DNA from 4 places in the Kineococcus halophytocola genome. Region 2 is predicted to be linked to each of the others. Evidence: riboswitches for the same ligand, from Rfam matches in the RefSeq annotation. Region 2 holds a riboswitch; each other region holds the start of a gene.
What was found. A riboswitch is a leader RNA that binds a small molecule or an ion and turns the genes downstream of it on or off. The one in region 2 is predicted to bind S-adenosylmethionine.

Region 1 (3,166 bases), on a different contig from region 2:
TCCTCGGCCCGCGTCCACAGGCCGGCGGCCTGGTGCCCGACGCAGGCCATGGCGAAGGCGTTCAGGCGCAGGGGTTTCACGGGGTCGGACCCTCCAGGGGCTCGTGCGCGGTCTCGCGCGTGCAGGCGGCGGCGACGGTGGTGAGCACCGCCAGGAACGACAGGTAGCCGGCGACCAGCCAGGGCGATCCCCCGCCGGCGGCCAGCAGCGAGGCCGCGATCAGCGGCGTCAGGCCGCCGCCGAGGACGGCCCCGATCGAGTAGCCCAGGGAGGCGCCGCTGTAGCGCGTGCGGTCGTCGAACTGCTCGGCGAAGAACGCGCCCTGCGCGCCGTACTGGCTGTCGTGGCCCAGGTTCACCGCGACGACGACGGCCCCCACGACCAGGGCCGTGGACCCGGTGTCGAAGAGCCAGAACGCCGGGACGGCGAACAGGGCGGTGAGCACGGACCCGGCCAGGTAGACCGGGCGGCGGCCGACGCGGTCGGACAGCCAGCCCCAGAACGGGGTCGTGGCCAGGCTCAGCACCGAGGCGACGAGCACGGCCAGCAACCCGACGTCGGCCCCGTCCGCGCGGACCTCGCTGCCGAGGTAGCTCAGCGCGAACACGGTGTACAGGACGTAGGACCCGTTCTGCCCCAACCGCATCCCCGTCGTCACGAGGACACCGCGGCGGTTGGTCCGCAGCACCTCGGCCACGGGCCGGCGGGCCGTGGCCTCGGCGGCGCGGACCGCGGCGAACGCGGGCGACTCGGTGACCTTCAGCCGGATCAGCAGACCGACCACGACGAGGACCGCGCTGGCCAGGAACGGCACCCGCCAGCCCCAGGACAGGAACGCGTCGTCCTCGGTGAGGGAGCGGGTCAGCCAGAACCCCCCGCTGGCCAGGACCATGCCCGCGGCCGACCCCGTCTGCGGGATCGCCCCGAACAGGCCGCGGCGTCCGGTGGGGGCGTGCTCGACGGCCAGCAGGACGGCCCCGCCCCACTCCCCGCCCGCGGAGAACCCTTGCAGCAGACGGCAGAGCACGAGCAGGACCGGCGCCCAGGCCCCGATCTGCGCGTGCGTGGGCAGCAGCCCGACGGCGGCGGTGGACACGCCCATGACGAGCAGGGAGGCGACGAGGACGGCCTTGCGGCCCACCCGGTCGCCGAGGTGGCCGGCCACGGCGCCCCCCAGGGGGCGGGCCAGGAACCCGACGGCGTAGGTGGCGAAGGCCGCGACGACGCCGACGGCCCCGCCGACGTCGGGGAAGAACAGCGGGCCCAGGACGATCGCCGCGGCCGTGCCGTAGAGGTAGTAGTCGTACCACTCGATCGTGGTGCCGACGAAGCTGCCGAGGGCCGCGCGACGGCGGGCCGTGCGGGCCGCGGGGCGCGCGGCGACGTCAGAGGACTGCAGGGTGCTCACGGAGTTCTCCCATCGGTCCTGGCGGAAGCACCTGCCCCTCCCTCACGTCGAGGGGGGTGGTTGCTGCGACGTCGACGAGCCAGGTCTCTCGGTCGCTCTGGATGGCTGTCCCGAACCTAGCGCACCTCCGACCGGGTGCCGCAACCCCTGGCCGGGCGGGCGCGGCGGGGTCCGCGGTGGCGGGCGGGCCGCGCCGGGCCGACCATCGACGGTGGCCGGGACGTCCCCCGCCGCACGGGTCGAGCACGGGTGGTGGTGTCACGGTGCGGAGCGTGAGACCCGTGCGCGCCGGGGCCGTCGTGCTGCTCCTGCTGGGCAGCGTGGCCGCCTCCCTGCCCGAGCAGACCGCCGCGGCCCCCGGCCGCACCCACGACGCCACCCACGGCGGGGCCGGGTGGCCGACGCGCGTCATCGCCCTCGGTGACTCCGTGGCCACGGGTGCCGGGTGCGCGTGCTCCCCCTTCCCCGTCCTCGTGGCCGCCGACCTCGCCGCGCCCGGCCGGCGCGTGGGCCTCGACCGGCTCGCGCAGGACGGCGCCACGTCCGACGACGTCGCCGCCGCGGCCGCCGAGCACCTCGGGGAGGTCTCCCCCACCGACGTGGTGCTCCTGCAGGCCGGGGCCAACGACCTGGCCGGCCTCGTCACCGACGACCCGCTGCCCGACCCGGCCCAGGTGGACGCGGCCGCGGCGCGGGCCGTCGCCACCGTCGCGGCCACCGTCGACCGGCTCGTGCCCACCGGCGCCCGGATCGTCGTCCTGGACTACTGGGCCGTCGGGCTGGACGGCGACCTCGCCGCCGCGCGGTACACCCCCGCGCAGCGCGGCGTCCACGAGGAGCTGACGGACGCCTTCGACGACCGGCTGCCGGCGGCCCTCGCCGCCGACGGCGGGCAGGTCTCGGTCGTGGGGCTGCGCCCGGTCTTCCACGGCGACCGCGGCGACGTGGACCCCACGTCGCTGCTGGCCGACGACGGGGACCACCCGGACGCGCGGGGCCAGCGGGCCATCGCCGACGCCGTGCTCGCGGCGCTCACCTCCGAACACGCCCCACGTTCGCCGGGCATCGGCTGAGAACGACCCCACCGCCGGTCCCCGTCGGCCACGATCGTCCGGGACGCCCGCCGGCGTCCGTCGGTGCGGGGGGAGTTCCACGGTGGGTCTGTCGAGCCCGGTCACCCAGGGGGTGGCCATCGCGGTGGCGTGCGCGGCGCTGGTCGCGGTCGTCGCCGGCTGGCGAGTGCTGGCGCGACGGGGGGTGGCGGCGCTGCTGGGCCGGGCGGTCTCGCTCGTCGCGGTCAACCTGACCGTCCTGGTGGCGGTGTTCCTCGTCGTGAACTCGCGGTTCGGCCTGTACTCCGACTGGGACGACCTCCTCGGCACCCGGTCCGCGCAGACCACCACGACGACCACGACGACCACCACCACCACGACCACGACCGCGACGGGCACCGCCGCGGCCCCGGCGGCGGAACGGCTCGACGGGTACGACGGGCGGGTGTTCCGCGCCCAGGTACCCGGCCCGGCGTCGGGGGTCACCGGCACGGTGCTCGTCCTGCTGCCCGCCGGGTACGGCACGCAGCCCGCACCCGCCGGCGGGTACCCCGTCGTCGAGGCGTTCCACGGCTACCCGGGGACCCCGCAGCAGTGGCTGGAGGCGATGGACGTCGTGCCGTCGGTCGACGGGGCCGTCGCCCACCGGCAGATCGCCGCCCCCATCGTGGTGTTCCCCGACGTGGAGGTCCCCGCGGGCCGCGAC
Region 2 (3,166 bases):
GCGTGAACGGGATGAGGCCGACGTAGGTGGCCCCGTCGAGGACGTCCGGGCGCACCCCGCGCGGCAGGAACGGCGCGACGCGGGCGGGGTCGACGGCCCAGTGCAGGAACGCCAGGTCGTCCCAGTGCTGGTGCATCATCACCGGCCCGGACAGGGCCATGGCGTCCGGCGAGGGCAGGCGGTCGACCACGAGCCCAGCGTGGCGCGTGCAGCGGAACTCAGCACCCCAGGTGACTACGGATGTTCGGTCGTTTTTCTGCGCCACGAACGAACAACACCTCTTCAGCAGCCTTACTTGTTCGGTACATTACTTTCCCGCCGAGCGAACACAGGAGGTGCCGTGCCCCGAGGTCGACCGTCCAGAGCCACCGTCTACGCACGCCTGGACGAGGCAATCCGAGACCTGAACGACCGCCTCGGCGGGCTGCCCTCCCCGACGGAGGCCGAGGACATCTGGGACGACCTGTGGCACCAGGAAGCCCACCACTCGACGGCTCTGGCGGGGAACACGCTCATCCTGTCCCAGGTGCGGCAACTGCTCGACGAGGGACGGGCCGTCGGTTCTCGCGAACTGCGCGAGTACATGGAGGTCAAGGGGTACGCCGACGCCGCCAAGTGGGTCTACGGGCAAGCGCTGGAGCCGAGCGACTGGACGACCGGGGACCTCGTCACGCTGCAGGAGGTGCGGACGGTGCACCACCAGGCGATGACTCCCGTGTGGGACGTCGCGCCCCACCCCCACGCGACCCCCGACGAGCGCCCCGGCAACTGGCGCCGCCACGACATCCAGCCCTTCCCCGAGGGGATGACGCCACCCCCCCTCCCCGGACCTCGACCATCTGATGCGCGACTGGATTACCTCGATCGGTCGACTGAAGGCACCCGGGGAGGAGCCTTTCCCGGAGCGTCTCGCACGGCTGCACAACGACTTCGAACGCCTCCACCCCTTCATCGACGGCAACGGGCGGACGGGCCGTCTGCTGCTCAACCTGGTGCTTGTGCGACTGGGCCACCCCCCGGCGATCGTGTTCAAGAACGATCGGACGAGGTACCTGGCGGCGATGCGTCGCGCCGACCAGGCCGACTACGGACCCATGGGTGAGCTCCTGGCCCGGTCCATCACCAACAACCTCTACCGCTTCGTGGTCCCGGCGGTGGCGGGCCCGTCACGCCTCGTCCCGCTGGCGAGCCTCATGTCGACGACGGACGACCTGAGCGCGGATGCGCTGCGGGTCGCCGCCATCCGAGGTCGGCTACGAGCGCAGAAGAGCCCCCAGGGCGTGTGGCTCAGCTCGCGCACGTGGGTCGACGAGTACCGGGACAGCCGCCACCGGCGAGGGAGCCGGTCGTCACGAGACAGCTGAGACGACCGGCGCGCGCGAGAGGTCGGCAGCACGCCCTCAGCTGCTCTACAGTGGACGCACCATCCAGAGCGGCCGAGAGACCTGGCTCGACGACGCCGCAGCAACCGCCTCCTCGTGAGGTGTGGTGCTCATGCCGGGACCGATGGAGGAGATCGTGACGACCGCACCCACCGTTCCCGCGTCCGCGCTGCCCGGCACCGGCGTTGACGCCGCCGGGGTCGTCCTGCGCGGCGTGAGCCGCACGTTCGGGGACCACCGCGTTCTGGCCCCCCTCGACCTCGACCTCGCGGCGGGCAGCACGGTCGCCCTCGTCGGGGCCTCCGGCAGCGGCAAGTCCACGCTGCTGCGGCTCGTCGCCGGGCTCGACGCCCCCTCGACCGGGGCGGTGCAGATCGCCGGGGAACCCGTCCGCGGGGTCCACCCCCGCACGGCCGTCGTCTTCCAGGAACCGCGCCTGCTGCCCTGGCGCGACCTGGCCGGCAACGTCGCCTTCGGCCTGCCCCGCGGCACGAACCGCGCCGAGGGCCGGGCCGAGGTGCTGCGCTGGCTGGAGGTCGTGGGCCTGGAGGAGTTCGCCGGGCACCGCCCGCGCCGGGTGTCCGGGGGCATGGCCCAGCGCACCGCCCTGGCCCGCGCCCTCGTCCGCCGCCCCGGCGTCCTGCTCCTCGACGAACCGTTCGCCGCCCTCGACGCCCTGACCCGGCTGAAGATGCAGGACCTGCTCGACGAGGTCCAGCGCAGCACCGGCGCGACCGTCGTCTTCGTCACCCACGACGTCGACGAGGCCCTGCACCTGGCCGACCGCGTCCTCGTGCTCGGCAAGGACGGGCCGGACGAGGACGGTGCGCGCATCGTCCGCGACCTCGCCGTCGAGGCCCCCCGCCCCCGCGACCGCGCCGACGCCGCCACGGCCCGGCTGCGCGTCGAGCTGCTCGACCTGCTCGGCGTCCCGCGCTCGGCCTGACCCGCGCACCCCGACCACCCCCTCGCACACCCACCCACCTCCCCGGGAGAACTGTGTCCACGCTGCCCTCCGCCACCGCCCGCACCACCCGTCGCACCCTCCTGGGCCTCGGCCTGGGGGCCTTCACCCTCACCGCCGCCGGCTGCGTGCAGGGTGAGTCCTCCTCCGGCAGCGTCGCCCCGGCCGCCGGCGCCTCCTCGTCCGGCGGGTCCTCCGGCGGTGACCGCGTCCGCCTCGACTACGCCCTCTACAACCCGCTCAGCCTGGTGATCCGGGAGCAGAAGATCCTGGAGAACGCGGGCCTGACCGTGCAGTGGGAGCAGTCCCAGGGCAGCAACAAGGCGAACGAGTTCCTGCGCAACGACAACCTCGACCTCGCCTCCACCGCGGGGTCGGCCGTCCTGCAGGCGCGCACCAACGGCTCCCCCGTGCAGACGGTCGAGGTGTACTCCCAGCCGGAGTGGACCGCCCTGGTCGTGGGTGCGGACTCCACGGTGACCGACGTGGCCGGGTTGCGCGGCAAGAAGATCGCGGCCACCACGGGCACCGACCCGTACTTCTTCCTGCAGCAGGCGCTCGCGCAGGCGGGGTTGTCGGGCTCGGACGTGGAGATCCTCAACATCCAGCACGCCGACGGCCGCGCCGCCCTCGAACGCGGCGACGTCGACGCGTGGGCGGGCCTGGACCCGAACATGGCGGCCACCGAGATCCAGTCCGGCTCGAAGCTGCTCTACCGCAACGTGGACTTCAACACCTACGGCGTCCTCAACGCGCGCGAGGACTTCATCCAGAACTCCCCCGACCTCGTGCAGCAGGTCGTCGACGCCTACGCGACGGC
Region 3 (3,166 bases), on a different contig from region 2:
CGAGGGCTTCACGGGGCGGGCCAACTCCGCCCTGGCGCTCGGCGACCCGGGCGTCCCGCTGGCCGAGGCCGTGGGGCGCGTCGTGGAGTTCCACGCCGCGCGCGGGCTGACCCCGCTCATCGCGGTGGCCCACCCCGACGGCGGGCTGGGCGAAGGCACCGAGCTCGTCGACCTGCTGGCCGCCGGTGGGTGGACCGTCCGCACGCCGACGGCGGTGCTCACGGCCGCGACCGACGACCTGCCCGGGGCGGCCGAGGTCCCGCTGCCGGCGGGGATGCGCGTCGAGACGGCGCCCGAGCCCGACGCCGCGTGGCTGGCCCGGTACCACGACCAGGGGCTGCCCACGGTGCCCGGGGCCGGCCGACGGATCCTCGTCTCGGCCGACGAGCAGGTGTTCGTGAAGGTCCTGGACGGGGGCACCACCGTGGCCATCGCCCGGGGGTCGCTGTCACCGGGGTGGGCGGGGGTGACGGCGGTGGAGACGCTGCCCTCGCACCGTCGCCGCGGCCTGGGCCGGCGGGTGCTGGCCGAGGTCGCCGACTGGGCCCGCGCCCGCGGGGCCGCCTCGACGTACCTGCAGGTGCAGGGCGACAACGCGGCCGCGCGGGCGCTGTACGCGGGGGCCGGGTTCACCGTCCACCACGCCTACCACTACCGGGTGGCCCCGCAGCGCTGAGCGGGCTACCGCCGGGACTCCTGCGCCCGCACCGCGGCCGGGTCGACCGAGGCGTGGGTGCCGATGTCCCAGACGAAGGGCGGCTCGGTCCCGTTGACCGAGAAGTCCCCCACGATCCGCTGCTTGTAGATCACCGGGTTGTGCGAGGCGACGGTGCGCGCGTTGCGCCAGTGCCGGTCCAGGTCCCGGGCCCGCGAGGTCCCCGAGGCGCCCAGGGTGTTGAACAGCAGGGTCGCCGCGCGCGGCACGGACTCCGAGAGCACGACCTGCGCCTGCGCCGTGCGGATCTCCGCGAGCACGTTCGCCTCGCGGTCGGCGGCCGTGCCGGGGAGGTGGGCCGTGTCGGCGGCGGCCTGGACGGCCTGGGCGGCGGCGCGCACGAGGGCGCGCGCGGTGAAGGCCGTGGCGGAGATCTCCCCGACGACCGACAGCACCTGCGCGTCGTTCCGCACCAGCGGCGCCAGGCCGTGGGTGTAGCTGCGCGTGCGGGCCCGCACCTGGGCCCCGGTGTCGCGCTCGACGGCGGCGGCGATGCCGGCCTGCACGGCGAGCAGGACGAGCTGGTAGAGCGCGGTCTGGTAGCGGAAGCGCTCGGTGAAGGGGGCGACGTCGGCGGGGTCGACCTCGACGTCGTCCAGGACGAGCGTGCCGGTGCCGGTGAGCTGCTGCCCGAAGCCGTCCCAGTCGTCCGAGACGCTCACGCCCTCGGCGTGGACCGGCACGAGGGCGGTGACGACCTCGAACCCGCCGTCGAGCCCGTCGGCACCCGTGGCGCGGCGGGCGGTGGCGTCGGTCCAGTCCGCGAAGATCGTGCCGGTCGTGTAGTACTTGCGGCCGCTGACGCTGGTCCGCCCGTCCCGCGTGGTGACGACCGTCTGCTGCTCGCCGGTGACGCCGTCTCCGACCTCGCTCCAGGCGTTGCCGACGAGCTCACCGCGGGCGATGCGCTCCACCCAGCGCGCGCGGTGCTCCCCCGGCGGCAGGCTCAGCACCTGCTCCACCCAGGCGATGTGCCCGCGGAACACCTGCGGCAGCGCGGAGTCGGCGGTGGCGAGGTCGACGAGGAGGTCGGTGAACTCGACGAGGTCGAGCCCCTCCCCGCCCTCGGCGACGGGCAGGCGCAACCGCCCGAACCCGGCGGCGAGCAGCTCGCGCACCTGCGCGCGGGGCAGCTCGTGGTCCTGCTCGCGGGCGACGACGCCCTCGGCGATCCGGGCGAACAGCGGGGCGAACCGCTCGGCGGGGCGGGTCGTGGGCAGCGTGTCGGGGGCCAGCTCGCTGGTGGTCACAGGGTCTCTCCTCGGTCGCGGACGCGGCGGCGCCCGGGCGGGGGGCCGGCCGGTGCGGGGACCGTTCGTCCTTACCCGTGCCGGAGCACCAGGGTCAGGTCGTCACCCGGGGCACCCCACGACGAGGAGGGTTGCCGGCCAGCGAGCCGGGGCTTCGCGCTGGCGCTCATGACCTGGGAGCAGGAAACCAGACGCAGCCGGTGCCGATCAAGGGTGGCGCGCACGACCGGCCCCGGGACGCCGAACGGGAGCGGTGCCCCCAGCCCCCCGGGTGCACCGCTCCCGTGCCCGCTCGCGACGGCCGCCCCCGGAGCCGGCCTGCCGGCCCGGTGCCGTCGCGAGGTCCTGCGTCGCGACCGGGACTCCCCTCCTGCCGTCCCGGTCGCGACGGGTCTCAGACCCGCCGGTCGGCGGGGTCGCGCAGGTCGATCACTCGCGGTGCCACCTGCGGCACGGCCGACGCGTGCTCGGCCTGGGCGGCCTCGAGCACGTCGGTGATCTCGTGACCGATGAGCTCGTGGCGCTCCAGCAGCGCGTCGCGCAGCGCCTCGACGAGGTGGCGGTGGCGGCCGAGCAGCTCGCGGACGGCCTCCTTCTGCTCGCTCAGCAGGTTCTCCACCAGGCGGCGGCCCTCGGCGTCGCCCAGGACGCGGGCGACGAGGTTGCCGTCGGCGAAGGCGCCCTGCTGGACGGCCGCGAAGGAGACCAGCGTGCCCGCCATCCCGGCCGAGCCGACCATCTGCGCCGCGACCGACGTCGCCGACTGCAGGTCCCCGGCGGGGCCGGTGGAGACGTCGCCGAAGAACAGCTCCTCGGCCACCTGCCCGCCGAACGCGATCTTGATCATGCCGGCGAGCTCGGTGCGCGAGCGGGTGTAGACGTCCTCGGCGTCGCCGTGGGCGAGCAGGCCCAGGGCGCTGGCGCGCTTGACGATGGTGAGGATCTCCAGGCGCCGCTGCGGGGCCACCAGCCAGGCGACGGCGGCGTGCCCGGCCTCGTGGGTGGCGATGAGCCGCGCCTCGTGGTCGGTGTAGGCGACGGGCTGGCCGAGCCCGACCTCGGTGACGAGGCGGGCGTGCTCGAGGTCGGCCCAGTCCATGCCGTCACCGCCGCGGCGGACCGCGTTGACGAGGGCCTCGTCGAGCAGGTTCTCGATCATCACCGGCGAGTAGCCGTTGGTGATGCCGGCCAGCGCGTCGCG
Region 4 (3,166 bases), on a different contig from region 2:
GGTGGCCTCGGCCAGCTGCACGGTCGTGATGACCTGCAGCGGTGAGGCTCCCGAGGCCTGGGCGACCGCCACGAGGTGCGGCGGCACCGACCGCAGGGAGTTCTCCACGATGCGCGCGAAGAACGCGGTGCCGGCCAGGACCATCGGGACCACGGCCGCGCGGATGCCGATGTTCGTGCCCGTGACGAACCGGGTGAACGGCACGAGCGCGGCCATGAGGACGAGGAACGGCAGCGAGCGGCCGGTGCTGACGACCCAGGACAGGACGGTGTGCGCGGGGCGGTTCTCCAGCAGCCCGCCGGGGGCGAGGTTGTGCACGAGGACGCCGATCGGCACCCCGAGCAGGACGACGATCGTCATGACGATGCCGACCATGAGCAGCGTGTCGAGGAGCGCGGGGGCGATGAGCGCGGGGATCTGCGCGAGCGGGGTGTTCACACGAGGTCCAGTTCCCGGGACGGGGCCGGCGCCTGCGCGTGCAGTCCCCGGCGGTCCAGCGCGGCGGTGAGGACGGCGGGGTCGACGCTTCCGGGGACCCCGACGGTGGCGTGCCCGACGGTGCGCCCGGCGACGGTCCCGACCGAGGCCCCGAGCAGGGACAGGTCCCGGCCGAGTTCGCGGGACGTGGCGGCCAGCCAGTCGGCGGGCACGTCGTCGCCGCGGTAGTGCACCTCCCAGACCGCCAGACCGCGCGCGTCCCCCACCCCGCGGCGGGGCAGCAGGGCCGCCCCGACGGGGGAGGCCGGGTCCCGCAGCACGTCCAGGAGCGGGGCCGCCTCGACGATGCGGCCGTGCTCCAGGCGGGCGACGGCGTCGGCCACGTCGACGACGGTGTCCATCTCGTGGGTGATGAACAGGATGGCCAGCCCGAGGTCGTCGCGCAGTTCCCGCAGCAGGCCGGTGATCGAGGCCGTGGCCTGCGGGTCCAGCCCCGAGGTGGCCTCGTCCGAGAGCAGGACGCCGGGGCGCAGGGCCAGGGCGCGGGCGATCCCGACGCGCTGGCGCTGCCCGCCGGACAGTTCGTGCGGGTAGCGGTCGGCGAGCCCGGCCAGCCCGACCCGTTCGAGCAGTTCACCCACCCGCCGCCGCCGGTCGCGCGTCACGACGCCGAGGTAGCGCAGGGGGAGTTCGACGTTCTGCGCGGCGGTGCGCCGCGTCTGCAGGCCGTCGGACTGGAAGATCGTCCCGATGCGGCGCCGCGCCTCGCGCAGCCGGTCCGCGCCCAGGCGGGTGAGGTCCTGGCCGCCCACGAGGACCGATCCCGACGTCGGGCGCGTCAGCAGCGTCACGCACTGCGCGAGCGTGCTCTTGCCCGCACCGCTGGGGCCCACGACGGCGGTGATGCTGCCGGCGGGGACGGTGAGGTCGAGGCGGTCCAGGACCGTCGTGGTGCGCGGGGGTTCCCCGTAGGTCTTGGTGAGGTGGCGCAGTTCGATCACGTCGTCTCCTGGGCGACAGGGCCGGCGGGGGCCGGGCAGGGGAGGTCGCGGGCCCGGCGCGACGCCGGGTCCGGTGGGGAGGGGGGAGCAGGGGTGCGCTCAGCGGGAGCGGCGACAGTCCATCGACACGGGAACTCCTGGTTCGTCCTTGTCCGCAACCCCTGCGGACCTGGTCCTCACCCGGAGCACCCCGTGACGGACCAGGGTTGCCGGCCAGCGAGCCGGGGCTTGACGCTGGCGCTCATGACCTGCAGGGACTCTGACAGCCGCCGGAGATCCCCGTCAAGCGTTTCCGCCACGTCCGCGGCCGGGGAGGGGGTGGGGAGGAGGTGGAAGGGGGTCTCCGACATCCGTTGCGGCACAACGTCGTACTGGTCCCGAAATGAGCCGGGCGCGTTCGCCCGGAGGAGGGGGTACGCTGCGGGGGATCCCATCCAGAGCGGCTGAGAGACCTGGCTCGACGACGCCGCAGCAACCCACGGGGGTGCTACCGCCAGGACCGATGGAGGACGCGCCGCGATGCCCCTGCACGAGCCCCTGAAGTTCGCCTACTGGGTCCCCAACGTCTCCGGCGGTCTCGTCGTCTCGACGATCGAGCAGCGCACGAGCCACGACCCGGCCTACAACGTCGAGGTGGCCCGGGCCGCCGAACGGGTCGGGTTCGAGTACGCGCTGACCCAGGTGCGCTACCTCGCCTCCTACGGCGCCGACGCCCAGCACGAGTCGACCTCGTTCTCCCTGGCCCTGCTGCTGGCCACCGAGCGGCTCAAGGTCATCGCCGCCGTCCACCCCTTCTTCTGGCACCCCGGTGTGCTCGCCAAGTTCGCCGCGACCACGCAGGAACTCACCCAGAACCGCCTCGCGCTGAACATCGTGTCCGGCTGGTTCAAGAACGAGGCGACACAACTCGGGGTCACCTGGCACGAGCACGACGACCGCTACCAGCAGTCCGAGGAGTTCATCGAGCTCCTGCGCGGGGTGTGGAGCCAGGACGGGTACAGCCAGTCCGGGGACTTCTTCAACGCCACCGACATCACCTTCCGCCCCCAGCCCACGGCGGCCCCCGAGCTGTTCCAGGGCGGGAACTCCACCGCCGCGCAGGCGATGGCCGGCCGGGTCAGCGACTGGTACTTCATGAACGGCAAGTCGCTGGCCGACGCCGCCCAGGGCGTGCGCGAGGTCTCCGCCCAGGCCGCCCAGCACGGCCGCACCGTCCGGTTCGGCCTCAACGGCTTCGCCCTCGTGCGCGAGACCCGCGAGGAGGCCGAGGCCGTGCTCGAGGAGATCATCGCCAAGGCCGACCGCACCAAGGTCGAGGGGTTCGGCGCGGCCGTGCAGGAGGCCGGCAACGCCACCGGTGACGGCAAGGGCATGTGGGCCGACAGCGAGTTCCGCGACCTCGTCCAGTACAACGACGGGTTCCGCACCGGCCTCGTCGGCACCCCCGAGGAGGTGGCGCGTCGCGTCCTGGCCTACCGGCTCGTCGGCGTCGACCTGCTGCTCCTCGGTTTCCTGCACGTCAAGGAGGAGGTCGAGGCGTTCGGCGAGCTGGTCATCCCGCGGGTGCGCGAGCTCGAGGCGCGCCTGGCGGCGGGGGAGGACCTCCAGCTCGGCGCCGAGCTCGACGAGGCCGTCGTCGCGGCCACCCAGCCCGTCCCGGCCTGACCCCGGCCCGACCCCGGCCTGACCCCGGCCCCGGTGCCCGCCCGGCCGGGCGGGCACCGGGC

Region 1: linked by a shared signal. The riboswitch ahead of AB2L27_RS09330 (MFS transporter) and the one ahead of AB2L27_RS11960 (ABC transporter ATP-binding protein) in region 2 are both predicted to bind S-adenosylmethionine.
Region 3: linked by a shared signal. The riboswitch ahead of AB2L27_RS07745 (acyl-CoA dehydrogenase family protein) and the one ahead of AB2L27_RS11960 (ABC transporter ATP-binding protein) in region 2 are both predicted to bind S-adenosylmethionine.
Region 4: linked by a shared signal. The riboswitch ahead of AB2L27_RS15580 (methionine ABC transporter ATP-binding protein) and the one ahead of AB2L27_RS11960 (ABC transporter ATP-binding protein) in region 2 are both predicted to bind S-adenosylmethionine.

What each region holds. Positions count from the first base shown of each region.
Region 1 covers NZ_JBGFTU010000009.1:45,691-48,856, reverse strand. Annotated here, with positions in the region: gene AB2L27_RS09335 (LLM class flavin-dependent oxidoreductase) at 1-80, opposite strand, end outside; gene AB2L27_RS09330 (MFS transporter) at 77-1,399, opposite strand; SAM riboswitch class I at 1,415-1,516, opposite strand; gene AB2L27_RS09325 (SGNH/GDSL hydrolase family protein) at 1,681-2,481, shown strand; gene AB2L27_RS09320 (alpha/beta hydrolase) at 2,564-3,166, shown strand, end outside.
Region 2 covers NZ_JBGFTU010000012.1:73,454-76,619, reverse strand. Annotated here, with positions in the region: gene AB2L27_RS11970 (YqjF family protein) at 1-190, opposite strand, end outside; gene AB2L27_RS11965 (Fic family protein) at 843-1,364, shown strand; SAM riboswitch class I at 1,421-1,513, shown strand; gene AB2L27_RS11960 (ABC transporter ATP-binding protein) at 1,507-2,328, shown strand; gene AB2L27_RS11955 (aliphatic sulfonate ABC transporter substrate-binding protein) at 2,475-3,166, shown strand, end outside.
Region 3 covers NZ_JBGFTU010000007.1:108,019-111,184, reverse strand. Annotated here, with positions in the region: gene AB2L27_RS07750 (GNAT family N-acetyltransferase) at 1-676, shown strand, start outside; gene AB2L27_RS07745 (acyl-CoA dehydrogenase family protein) at 682-1,965, opposite strand; SAM riboswitch class IV at 2,028-2,139, opposite strand; gene AB2L27_RS07740 (AAA family ATPase) at 2,360-3,166, opposite strand, start outside.
Region 4 covers NZ_JBGFTU010000019.1:1,389-4,554, forward strand. Annotated here, with positions in the region: gene AB2L27_RS15575 (methionine ABC transporter permease) at 1-438, opposite strand, end outside; gene AB2L27_RS15580 (methionine ABC transporter ATP-binding protein) at 435-1,439, opposite strand; SAM riboswitch class IV at 1,579-1,688, opposite strand; SAM riboswitch class I at 1,867-1,948, shown strand; gene sfnG (dimethylsulfone monooxygenase SfnG) at 1,959-3,104, shown strand.